DNA from 3 places in the Metabacillus sp. SLBN-84 genome. Region 1 is predicted to be linked to each of the others. Evidence: riboswitches for the same ligand, from Rfam matches in the RefSeq annotation. Region 1 holds a riboswitch; each other region holds the start of a gene.
What was found. A riboswitch is a leader RNA that binds a small molecule or an ion and turns the genes downstream of it on or off. The one in region 1 is predicted to bind S-adenosylmethionine.
Positions count from the first base shown of each region.

Region 2: it holds a riboswitch for S-adenosylmethionine, as region 1 does, so the genes downstream of both, RKD52_RS22590 (M14 family zinc carboxypeptidase) here and RKD52_RS03810 (methionine ABC transporter ATP-binding protein) in region 1, are expected to answer to the same signal.
Region 3: it holds a riboswitch for S-adenosylmethionine, as region 1 does, so the genes downstream of both, mtnW (2,3-diketo-5-methylthiopentyl-1-phosphate enolase) here and RKD52_RS03810 (methionine ABC transporter ATP-binding protein) in region 1, are expected to answer to the same signal.

Region 1 covers NZ_JBRJIP010000001.1:784,800-789,015, reverse strand. The annotation lists gene RKD52_RS03820 (MetQ/NlpA family ABC transporter substrate-binding protein) at 1-454, opposite strand, end outside; gene RKD52_RS03815 (methionine ABC transporter permease) at 469-1,125, opposite strand; gene RKD52_RS03810 (methionine ABC transporter ATP-binding protein) at 1,118-2,143, opposite strand; SAM riboswitch class I at 2,273-2,379, opposite strand; gene RKD52_RS03805 (O-acetylhomoserine aminocarboxypropyltransferase/cysteine synthase family protein) at 2,487-3,803, opposite strand; SAM riboswitch class I at 3,871-3,982, opposite strand; gene RKD52_RS03800 (hypothetical protein) at 4,057-4,216, opposite strand, start outside.
Region 2 covers NZ_JBRJIP010000007.1:63,441-67,656, forward strand. The annotation lists gene RKD52_RS22590 (M14 family zinc carboxypeptidase) at 147-2,501, opposite strand; SAM riboswitch class I at 2,623-2,731, opposite strand; gene tyrS (tyrosine--tRNA ligase) at 3,009-4,216, opposite strand, start outside.
Region 3 covers NZ_JBRJIP010000001.1:2,813,628-2,817,843, forward strand. The annotation lists gene RKD52_RS14380 (2-hydroxy-3-keto-5-methylthiopentenyl-1-phosphate phosphatase) at 1-492, opposite strand, end outside; gene mtnW (2,3-diketo-5-methylthiopentyl-1-phosphate enolase) at 489-1,727, opposite strand; SAM riboswitch class I at 1,806-1,913, opposite strand; gene RKD52_RS14390 (aminotransferase class I/II-fold pyridoxal phosphate-dependent enzyme) at 1,967-3,157, opposite strand; gene RKD52_RS14395 (carbon-nitrogen family hydrolase) at 3,259-4,047, shown strand; SAM riboswitch class I at 4,145-4,216, shown strand, end outside.

The DNA of each region.
Region 1 (4,216 bases):
CATTTTCAAGAAGGGAAAGCATGCGTCCGTGATCAGCAACAGAGTTGCTCATAATAATCGTTCCGCCTTCAGGAATATCTTCAAGTGATTTATGCTTTTTAGAATAAACACCGATCGGCTCGATGTGAATTCCGCCTGCATTCACAAAATCGTAGTCCTTGTTTTCAGCCATCTGTGACTCAAGGTACGGGATGTGCTGGAAGTAGTTTGCATCAATTTCTTCGCTTGCAAGAGATTTGTTCGGCAAGATGTAGTCCTGGAAAGGAACGATATCAAGCTCGATGCCTTTTTCTTCAAGTAAAGGCTGGGCTTCTTCTAAAATTTCAGCGTGAGGAACATTAGATGCTCCGATTTTCAGTGTTTTAGATTCCTCGCCGCCCCCATCACCGCCGCCGCAGGCAGCAAGAGCAAAAGCAGATGTAGCAAAAACAGCACTTAAGAGTAATTTTTTCATAGTGATAATCCTCCCTAACGTTTGTCTAATTTTGATGTTATAAAATCTCCAATAAATTGGATAATGAAAACAATGACAAGTATTAAAATGGTTGCAATCATCGTTACAGCATTATTGTTTCTCTGGAAGCCTTCCAAAAAGGCAAGGTTTCCAAGGCCGCCTGCACCAACTACTCCAGCCATGGCTGTGTAGCCGACAAGAGCAATCGCTGTTACTGTAATCCCGGAAATTAAAGCAGGAGATGATTCTGGAATCAGGACCTTCCAGATAATCGTAGATGTTTTAGCGCCCATTGATCTGGCCGCTTCAATAACTCCTTTATCAATTTCACGGAGTGCAATTTCAACCATACGGCCATAGAACGGAGCAGCTCCGATAATTAATGCCGGCAGTGCCGCCTTTGCACCAAGAAACGTATCAAGAATGGCCTTGGTAAAAGGAATAAGCAAAATAATCAGCAGGATAAACGGAATCGATCTAAAAATGTTTACAAATGCAGATATGATGACATTAACCGGCTTGTTTTCCCAGATACCGCCTCTGGATGTAAGGAAGAGCAGCAAGCCGAGGATAATACCCAGCACAAATGTTGCTGCCACCGAAAATGCAGTCATGAACAGGGTTTCACTGGTTGCTTCCCATACGTTTTCCCATCTCACGTTCTCAAACATTTGAAATCACCTCCGCCTCGACCTCTTGGCTGCGGATGTAGGCCATCGCTCTTTCAAGTTCAGCCTGTTCGCCGTCTATATGGATAAACAGTGTGCCGTAAGATCCGCTTTGCGTTTGTGAAATTTTCCCCTGAAGAATATTCACCTGAATCGGATGGTTACGAATCAGGTTCGTAATCAGAGGATTTTCAGTAGAATCACCTACAAATGTCAGCTGAATAACCATGCCGTGCTTATATTTTTCAAGGATCAGTTCCATTGTTTCCTGCGTGTCATCCGGCTCTGTAATTTGTTTCACAAAGCGCTTTGTGATCGCCTGCTGAGGCTTTCTGAATACGTCAAGCACTTCTCCCTGCTCGACAATCTTTCCGCTTTCCATTACTGCTACACGGTGGCAGATTTTTCGGATAACATGCATTTCGTGGGTAATCAGAACAATCGTCAGCCCTAACCGTTCGTTAATGTCAACAAGCAGGTCAAGAATGGAATCAGTTGTCTGCGGGTCAAGTGCTGATGTCGCCTCGTCACATAGAAGCACTTTTGGATTGTTGGCAAGGGCTCTCGCAATTCCGACCCTCTGCTTTTGTCCTCCGCTCAGCTGGGAAGGATATGAATCTTCCCGTCCTTCAAGTCCGACAAGCTTGATCAGCTCTTCTACTCGTTTAGCCCGCTGCTCGCTTTTTATTCCGGCAATCTCAAGCGGAAACGCAATGTTTTCACGTACCGTTCTTGACCAAAGCAGGTTAAAATGCTGGAAGATCATGCTGATTTCCTGCCGTGCCTTTCGAAGTTCGCTGCCGCTGATTTTATCGATGCCCCTGTCGGCTACCTGAATGGAGCCGTCTGTTGGTTTTTCAAGTCCGTTCAGCAGGCGGATAAGTGAACTTTTTCCGGCGCCGCTATAACCGATAATTCCGAAAATTTCACCTTTGTTTATGTCCAGATTGACTGAATCAACAGCCGTAACACGGCCATTCTTCGTCTGAAATACTTTTCGTACGTCCTTTAGCGTAATCATGAATTCACCTTCTTCCAAAATTCCACTCACTAACATTTTGCTCTATATCGCCTTGCTTCATGTTTTTTCTCAAAAAACAAAAAGCCTTTCTGCAGAAATGAGCAGAAAGGCATATGTGAAAAAACCTTTCTCTCATCTTTCAAAGCTGCAAGCTTTGAGTGAATTGGCACCTTTTCAACGATGTTGACGGTTGCCGGGCTTCATAGGGCACTTCCCTCCACCTCTCTGGATAAGAGACTGACAAATTTATTAAATTGACTGTATATTTAGTGAGTTTATAGTACGAGAGTGATTCTATCATGCATCAAAAGTACGTGTCAAGAACAAAACTTCAGGAGCATGCTTATCGTGCTGTAGATTCTGTCAGTGACCTTATGCCGACGGCCTTCTCAATTGCCTGCTCCAAGTCTTCAAGCAGGTCGTCTATATGTTCAATACCAACAGAGAGTCTGATTAGATCTTCCGTTACGCCTGATTTCCTCAGGCCGTCAGCGTCGAGCTGCTGGTGTGTTGTGCTCGCAGGATGGATGATGAGGCTCTTTGCATCCCCAACATTGGCAACGTGTGACCACAGCTCTGCAGAGTTGATCACTTTAGCCCCTGCTTCGCGTCCGCCTTCAATGCCGAATACCACGACTGCACCGGCTCCCTCCGGTAAGTATTTCTCAGCAAGTGCCCGGTCCGGATGCTTTGAATCTTCAGGATAGAGAACCCATTTAACTGCAGGATGTCCGTTCAGATAGTCTACAACCTTCCTAGTATTCGAGATATGCTCTTTCATTCTGACATGCAGCGTTTCAAGACCGAGGTTAAATTGAAAAGCATTAAACGGGCTGAGTGCAGGCCCAAGATCTCTCAGCAGCTGCACTCTTGCTTTAACAATATAAGCCGCTTCCGGAAGGGCTTCTGCGTAAACCAGGTTATGATAGCTTGGATCAGGTGTGGTGAAACCCGGGAACTTTCTGCTGTTCCAGTCAAATTTCCCTCCATCTACAATAACGCCGCCAAGCGTTGTGCCATTTCCAAGCAGCCACTTCGTCGCTGAATGAACAACGATATCAGCCCCGTGTTCGAGCGGACGGCACAAATACGGGGTGGCGAATGTATTATCTACAATCAGCGGAATCCCGGCCTCATGGGCAATTTTTGCAACGGCTTCTATATCCAGCACTTGAAGACTCGGGTTGCCAATTGTCTCAGCAAAAATCGCCTTCGTTTTTTCTGTAATCGCGCTTCTGAAATTTTCCGGGTTCTCCGGATTAACAAATGTGGTTTCAATGCCGTATTTAGGCAAAGTCGTCTGGAAAAGATTATAGGTTCCCCCGTAAAGACTCGATGCTGACACGATTTCATCCCCGGCACCGGCAATATTCAGAATCGAGAGGGTGATGGCTGCCATACCGCTTGCTACCGCAAGACTTCCGACACCGCCTTCAAGTTCAGCGATGCGCTCCTCAAGGACGGAGGAAGTCGGGTTATGTATACGGGTATAAATGTACCCCTGTTCTTTTAATGCAAATAAGTTTGAGGCGTGCTCAGTGTCATTAAAAACGTATGCATTAGACTGGTAAATCGGAACAGATCTGGCGCCTGTTCCAGGATCAGGATTTAGCCCTCCATGAATGTTGACGGTCTCCAAACGGTACTTTTTTCGAGTCATGATCCATTTCTCCTCCCAAGTTAAAAAAATAAAAAACCCCTTCAAAGAAGAGGCGCGCATCCCGGTCTTCTTATCTTTCAGAGCATATCCACTCTGCTGGAATTGGCACCGTGAGTTACTCGCTGTATCCGGTTGCCGGGCTTCACAGGGCCAGGCCCCTCCACCGCTCTTGATAAGATTTCTTATTATTTCTATTGGGATTGTATCATTTTATTTCTTTTTAAGTCAATTATTTGTTTGAATTTTTAAAAAATTATTTGCAGAGCTGAATGAGTGACTCTACTCGAAGTATATTTCTGAATGACCCTTTTGCCTCCATAGCTCCAAGTTTTACAAGCTGTAAAAGCCTGATTGGCGAATGAAAGCAATCTTGAAAATGCCTTTCTTCCCCAGCAATCTGCACATGAAAGAGT
Region 2 (4,216 bases), on a different contig from region 1:
CTTATTAGTGTGTACGCCATCACTTACAATATCTTTTCATTTACAAAGGACCTAACGATTTGGGTTAACTCCTTATTGAGTCAACTTCAATGTCCAATTAAAGTAGTAGATCGTGATTCCCTATGTTGCAACAATTTAACTCGATTTTAGTGAATACTATTAGATAACAATCTGAACAAATAATCCGTGTGATTTCTAAAGCCTGCCTCCAAACCAATCAGCGTCACAGGCTTTTCTTTTTCCTGTATGATTACCGCCTGTCCTTTTGCATCGTTTCTATCCTTCCAGTGTCCTGCTACAAAGAAGTCATCGCTTTTTGCAAAAGTTGCAGCAACGTTCACATTGTCTGTGTTGGTGTACCAGACAGGACTGTAGACAAACCCAATATCCTGTTGTTTATAGCCTGCTGTTAACGGTGAATCCTTATATTCAACGTTTACGATTCCATTGCTGCTTGAAAAGCCTCTTTTCACTTCAACATCTGTAAGTCCAGCTTCTTTCGCAATTTGAGATCCTCCTGCTCCTACTGCAATGAACTTACCTTTTCCTTGGACATATTGATTCAACTTTTCATAAAACGCCTTTACTTCATCTTCACTTGTTAGAGCAAATTCCTTGTTAGCTTCGCTTAGTTTATAAGACACGAGGCTTGCTGAACCGCTATAAACAAAAGCATCGTAAGAATCTAACCCCTGATCTGCTACTTCTCTTGGGTGTACTTCAATCACATCAAACCCTAAACGTTCTAATGCTAGTTTCGTTCCAGCATGAGATTGAACTTTCCCCAATCCACCATCTTTTAGAATCGCAACCTTTTTACTTTTTACAGTAACAGCATTACTTGGCGTATTACCAGATTTTAAAGATAATCCAGATTTCTGAACCTCTTTTTGAATTTGCACTCTTTTTGCATAGGCATAGAAATTCCCTTTTGTATCTTTCTTTATGGATACTCCTTGTTTTAGAAGTGCGTTAACAAGTGAAACAGCTTCGACAGAGGTATTTGGGATAACGTACGGACCAGAGCCAGTTACTTTCCCCGCATGATCTGCCTTTTTCACTTTTGTTGATTTTACATTAAGTTCTTTATGCGATTCGACTGCTTCGAATCCCCATAACTCAGGAAGATTCCAGGCAGAAATGTCATACATGGCATCGATATCATTTGAAATGTCTTCACCGTCCCACAGAAAAACGTTTGCTAAACCCGCCTTCGCTTGGTCCAGATCTACTATATACGTTCCTTTTTCATAACGATTTCCATCCAAGGTAAAGGACTGCTTGCTTTTTTCCACCTTCACATCGTTGTCTACTAAATGCTGAACAGCCTTCTGCACTACTGAATTATCTTCTTTATTTTCTGGTATTACATAAGCTTCCGGATAGAAATGTTCTTCATTATTCGGATGTTCACCTTTGACCCCGCGAACAAAAACTTCAATCTGATCATTTAGCATTGCCTGTTTATTCTGAAGAGCAAATTTCAATGCGCCCGAAACAGCATCGACTTGCCACTTCACACCGTCCCAATCGTTTGTAGGCGCTTCAAGTGTGTATCCATAGCCCCCATGCAGCATTGCATACGCAGGTGTGTAAATCGGCGGATATACGTCCCATCCGGAGGCTGAATCTCTTAATGGAATATGCGTCCCTTCCATTGTTTGATAGAGTTCAGATTCATAGTTTTCTCTTTCACTTACTAGTTCTGATTCCATCGCTTCCGCTTGTTTGTTCATCCATTTATATAACAGATCATATTCATAATTTGGGTTATGAGGAGGTGTTCCTGGAAGGATGAGGCCAGGATGTTTAGCAGCTCCCCTCTGTTTCACGTATCCATGAAGATCCAAGAGAACTAACGGGTTGTAATCTGCAATTTGTTTAACCACTGCTTTTGTCTCTGGCTGAGATTGTGTTACAAAATCTCGATTTAGATCAATTCCCTCAGCATTAAACCTGGTTGCATCTATTCTTCCATCTGGATTAGCATTGACATTTATGATTATTGTAAAATTTTTTAAAATCTCCTTCGTTTCCTTGTCGTTCTCATAACCAAATCGTTCAATCAGTTCGATAACCGCATCCGTGCCTACGAACTCTGTACCGTGTATAGACGCGTGAATTAATATGGGTGCTTTTATATCAGGATTACCTTTTAAATATTGCTGGGCTTTTACAGGATCATCAGACATTAGTTTACGGAGCGTTTTATATTTCTCAGCAGAACTCTTAGACTCTGACTCTTCTATCGTCACTGTGTATAAGTCTTTGCCAGTAGAGGACTTACCTGTAATATTTAAATTAACTCTGCTGCTTGTCTTTTCGTAGTTAGTTAGTTTTTGTTTAAGCGCGTCATACGTTATGTAGTCGTATTTTTCTGTGTTGAAAAGACTATGTTTTCGTTCGACGGGTTTATTACCTTCTGCAAGTACATCAGTAGCTGGAAGTATTCCAGCAAGTAAAGAGACACTTAGTAACATTGATATAATGGGTCGTTTCATTTTCATTCTCCTTCAGTATTTTGTATTTATACAATTGCTTTGTCGGTAATCCTCCTTTCTCCACACAAAAAAGCCCCTTTCCTAAGAAAGAGGCTTTGTATAATAAAGACAATATTCCTCTTCCTTATCTCCCAGCTCTAAAAGCTGCAAGAATTAGCACCGTATCGAATCAATGTCGACCGGTTGCCGGGTTTCATCGGGCTTGTCCCTCCACCTGCTCTTGATAAAGAAGTAATTCTATTAAATTAGTATGAATTATATCCTAATCACACTTAGAGTCAATACATAAAAAGGAAAATGATACTTTTTGATTATATGCACTAAATAGAGTAGTTCTTATTTTGCGAAAATAACAGGAAGAAATATCTAGTTGGCTTTTCGGAATGGTTGTTCCACATAAAAAACGTCTTCATGTAGATTAGAGAAAAAAAGTTATATTAGGTGTAGGTATAAATTAAGGAGCGTTAATGCTGGAATACACAATTAACGCTCCTCAAAATCACTAAATTATTTAATGAAACGCAGGAATCTCTTTTTACCAATCTGTAGTACGTCTTCATTCATTAATACTCGGTCTAAATCATCGTGATTTATTTTTTCTTTATTGAGCTGTACACCCTCTTGTTTAACTAAACGAATAAATTCGCTTTTACTTTTTATGAACCCTTCTTCTATTAACTGGGGAATGATGGCTTCAACTGTTTCCTCCCCAATTTCTATCAAAATTTTAGGTATATCATTTGGGATGTCTTTTTTACTAAATGCTGTTTCAAAGTATGCTATCGCTCGTTTGGTTTCTTCTTCTCCCCAGTATAAATTCGTAATGATTTTAGCTAAAACAAGTTTGATATCTCTCGGATTAACTCCGTTTTCTAGTTGTTGTTTAATGTTTGCAATCTCATCTGGATGTAGATCCGTAGCCAAATCAAAGTATTTAATAATTAGGCTGTCTGGTACTTCCATAACCTTCTTAAACATTACTTCTGCAGGTTCATTAATTCCGATATAATTCCCAAGACTTTTGCTCATCTTTTCCATACCATCAAGACCTTCAAGTAAGGGCATGAAAATGGCAATTTGCTTTTCTAATCCCAAATGTTTTTGAAGTGTACGGCCCATTAGAATGTTAAATGTTTGGTCTGTTCCACCTAATTCAATATCCGCTTGAATCTCTACAGAATCATACGCTTGCATTAGTGGGTAGAAAAATTCGTGTATTCCTATTGGCACTTGATTTTTATATCTATTCTGGAAATCATCACGTTCTAATAATCTTGCAACCGATGTTGTTGCTGCTAGTTTAATGACTTCCTCGAAGGTTAATTTTGAAAGCCACTCGCTGTTAAAGCGGACAGTTGTTTTTTCTGAATCTAGCACCTTAAAGATTTGCTCAAAGTATGTTTTTGCATTTGCTATAACCTGTTCGTCATTTAGAGCCACTCGGCCTTTCGCTTTTCCAGTTGGGTCTCCAATACGACCTGTAAAATCACCGATAATAATTACAACTTTATGCCCCAAATCTTGCAGCTGTTTTATTTTTCTTAAGACGACTGCATGACCTAAGTGGATATCAGGTGCAGAAGGGTCAAGTCCTAATTTAATAGTAAGCGGAGTCTGTAATTGGTATGACTTTTCTAATTTCGCCATCAATTCTTCCTCGTTTACTAATTCTTGCACACCTTTCATAATAATTTTTAATTGTTCTACAGGTTTTA
Region 3 (4,216 bases), 2.0 Mb from region 1:
AATGACCTCCTGATCAGAGGCAACAAGCTTTCTGATGATGCTCGGTTTACAGCATCCGCAGTCATTTGTGCACCTGTCATCACATGAGTTCGGCCAGAGGATTTGAACATATTCCCCGCTGAAATCTGATTCATTGCAGTAGACGCGGTCATATGGAATTAGTCCGTTTAACAGCGGATAGACAAAAAAATCAATTCCTCCGCTCACAATGTACAGCGGTATTTCATTGTCTTTTGCAAATTGAACAAAATTTCTGAATCCGTCCCGGATTTGTGCGGTAAACAGCAAATGCTGAATCATATCCGCCTTGAGATGTGACGGGATCAGCTCAAACATCCTGCCGACTCCTTCACGGACTGAGATGCGCCGGCTTAAAACGTCATCTTTCAGAGAGTTCCACTCAGGAGGTGCAAATTGTTTCATGAGCGCGATAATATTGTCATTGTTTGTAATCGTGCCGTCAAAATCGCAGATAATAACCGGTTTGCTCATCGGTTCACCTCCACCTGACCCCATAGATCCAGCGCAAGCTGAAGGTCTTGTTGGCTTTTAGCTTTTTCAGATAATGAGATGCCTTCAAGCACAGCATCGATTGCAGAGCGGAAAGCTCTTCCGCCCGCCTGCGCACCGTTTGGATGCCCGTGTACGCCTCCGCCGGCATTAATGACACTGTCGATGCCAAAATCCTGAATCAGAACAGGCACAAGACCCGGATGAATTCCTGCTGATGGAACCGGAAACGTTTCTTTTAACCCAGTGCTCTCTTTGCACGCTGCACCGATAGACAGTGCGGCATCCCTTTCAAGTGCCACACTGCCGTATGGCGACGGGAAGAGGGAAAAGTCTGCTCCGCACTGGCGAAGCAATTTTCCAAGCAGCAGAGAATGTGAAATACCATAAAGGGCGGAAGAAGACAAAGCACCGCTTACAGCAGGGTGCGCCATGATCGGAACATGAATCTCCCTGTCTTCTGCAAGCTCCTGCAAAACGTCAAGACCATAAGCGAAAACATTAAAAAGAAGGGCGTCCGCCCCAAGCTCTGAAGCGCGTCTTGCCTTCTCTTTGAGGCTGAATGTCTTTCCGGTTAAGTTAACAGCGTACATCGCTTTATGGCCGGTCTCCTCATACACCCTGCCGAGCACTTCTTTTCCTGCTGTGATTCTTTGTTCAAACGGCGTAAGCGGATTGTCAAACAGAATTTCGTCATCCTTTACAAGATCAACGCCGCCAAGCACCTGATTTCTTAGCTGTTCTTTTAAAAACGATAGATCACGTCCGATGACTCCTTTGAAAATGCTCATGAGAAGAGGCCGGTTATAGACTCCGAGTTTTTCCCTGATGCCGCTTATGCCGAATGCAGGTCCCTGAAAAGAAGAAAGAAGATCTTCTGTAAACTCCAAATCAAGCAGTTTCACTTCCCCGTCAAGGGAAAGCTTTCCGAAAACCGTCGTCAGGACCGCAGGCAGGTCATGAGAATAGTTCACGCCGGGATAGAATATTTTCACAATTCCTTTTTTCACTTTTTTTCCGAGAAACTCGGCAATGCGTTCTTCAGCATCTGTTTCTTCAACGGAAACAACTTGACCCTTGTGCTGTTTCAACTGCTGCTGTGTAAGCTCCGGAAGGTCCGTCCATGAGCCGACCGTAAGGCTGGTGGCGATTCCTTCTGCTTTTTTTGGGATGCTGTACTGATCATAGATGAGATAAGTTGCTGTAACGCCGCTCATGATTGTACCTGCCTTTCGCATTTAAATAAAAAAGGTCCCCTCCGCTGACGGAAGAGACCTTATCTGAAATGGGTAAGATCCTTATCTGCCAGCAATTGCTGCAAGATTTAGCACCGTGCTTAAACACTGTTTAAGTCGGTTGCCGGGCTTCATCGGGCCAGTCCCTCCACCTGCTCTTGATAAGAATTGTATATGTTCTGAATAACCTGAAATTAATTTGGATTATGACAGCTTTTTCCTCAGCTGTCAACCGGCAATGAAAAGAGATTTAAAGATTTTATTCTATCTGCGGCTTCTCTTAATCTCTCTTCAGAGGTTAAGAGTCCGGCACGGACATATCCCTCACCAAACGTCCCGAATCCAATGCCCGGCGCCACGCATACATGAGCGTGTTCCAGCAGATAGTCAGCGAATGATTCCGATGTGAATCCCTCGGGTACAGGCAGCCATGCAAAGAATGATCCAGGCGGAGCCTCCACTCTCCAGCCGATGCCGTTCAGAGCCTTTATAAACGCCGCACGTCTGCTTTCATAGCGTGCGACAAGATCACTGACACAGTCCTGCGGGGCAAGAAGAGCAACAGCCGCAGCTTCCTGTATTCCGCTGAACACACTGACAAACATGTGATCCTGCAAAAGATTAATCGACTCTATGACGCTTTTATTGCCGACTGCAAAACCGATTCTCCACCCTGCCATGTTATACGTCTTAGACAGCGTATAAATTTCGATTCCTGTCTCTTTTGCTCCATCTGACTCAAGAAAGCTGACCGGCTTTTTGCCGTCAAAACCGATGGCTCCATATGCAAAATCATGGACGACGCATAGATCATTTTCTTCTGCAAACGCAACCGTTTCATCGAAAAAGCTCCGGCTGGCCACTGCCCCTGTAGGGTTGTTTGGATAGTTTAAAAACATGAGCTTTGCATCCGCCTTCGTTTTTTCAGAGAGCTTGGAGTAGTCAGGCAAAAACTCATTTTCCTTCAAAAGAGGCATATATTCCATACGGGCCCTCGCAAGCTCCACTCCTGACCAATAATCCGGATAGCCCGGATCGGGAACTAGAACCGTCTCACCGGGATTAAGCAGACACTGCGGGATTTCCACAAGACCTGCCTTTCCCCCAAAAAGAATGGCCACTTCTGTGTCAGGATCCAGTGTGACGCTATATTCCCTTTGATAAAATTCTGCTATCGCCGTTTTTAAAAAGCGCTGTCCTCTAAACGGTGAATATTTGTGATAGTCCGGTTTTCCTGCCGCTTCCTGCAGAGCTTTTACAATATGAGGCGGCGTCGGCTGATCGGGATTCCCCTGGCCAAGATTAATGACATCATGCCCGGCCTCAATACTCGCATTTACTTTTGAAACGAGACTTGCAAAAAATTGTTTCGGAAGATTATTCAATAGCGTTGATTGCTCAAACTTTTTCATCTTTGCACCTTCTTGTGAAAATTCTTGAAATTCTAGTCAAAAATCATATATTGTTATAGTCAGCTTGTAAAGGAAAATATTTTTTAGCGGAGATGACGCATATGAAACTTAAAATCGCCTGCCTGCAGACAGACATTGCATTCGGAAAACCGGAAGAAAACATTGCAGCAGTGGAAAAAAAGATAAAATCCATCATGCTCAGCGACAATCCTGATGTTATTGTCCTGCCGGAGTTATGGACGACCGGATATGACCTGACACGTCTTGATGTGCTGGCAGATGAAGAAGGAAAACGCACCCTTTCCCTGATGAGCGGCCTTTCAAAAAACTGCTCGGTTAATATCATAGCAGGGTCTGTAGCAAAAAGAACAGAAGCAGGAGTAACAAACACCATGTACGTGTTTAACAGACAGGGTGAACTCCTGCACGAATACAGCAAACTGCACCTTTTCAAACTGATGGATGAACACTTGTATCTAAATGGCGGCACAGAAAAGGGACTTTTTAAGCTTGAAGGAATTCAAAGTGCCGGAGTCATTTGCTATGACATCCGTTTTCCTGAATGGATCCGCGCTCATACGGTTAATGGGGCTGAACTCCTGTTCGTTGTTGCGGAGTGGCCGCTTCCGAGACTTCATCACTGGAAAACCATGCTGATCAGCCGCGCAATTGAAAATCACTGCTACGTTGTTGCTTGCAACCGGGCGGGCAGCGATCCTGCAAACGTCTTTGCCGGCCATTCTATGATCATTGATCCATGGGGAGAAATTCTTGCTGAAGCAGGAACAGAGGAAGCCGTTCTTACAGCAGAAATCGACCTGGAAAAGGTAAAAGAAATCCGAAAACAAATTCCCGTTTTTGAAGACAGACTTCCCCATTTTTATTTGTAACTTTCTAAAAAAAGCATTGACATATTTCTTTAAAACCTGTTAACATTCAGAACAAGTGATCAATTGCGAATTGTTTGAAAACAAAACCTAATAGAATCTCTTATCAAGAGCAGGCGGAGGGATTTGGCCCTATGATGCCCAGCAACCGACCGTAAAACCATTGCGAAAT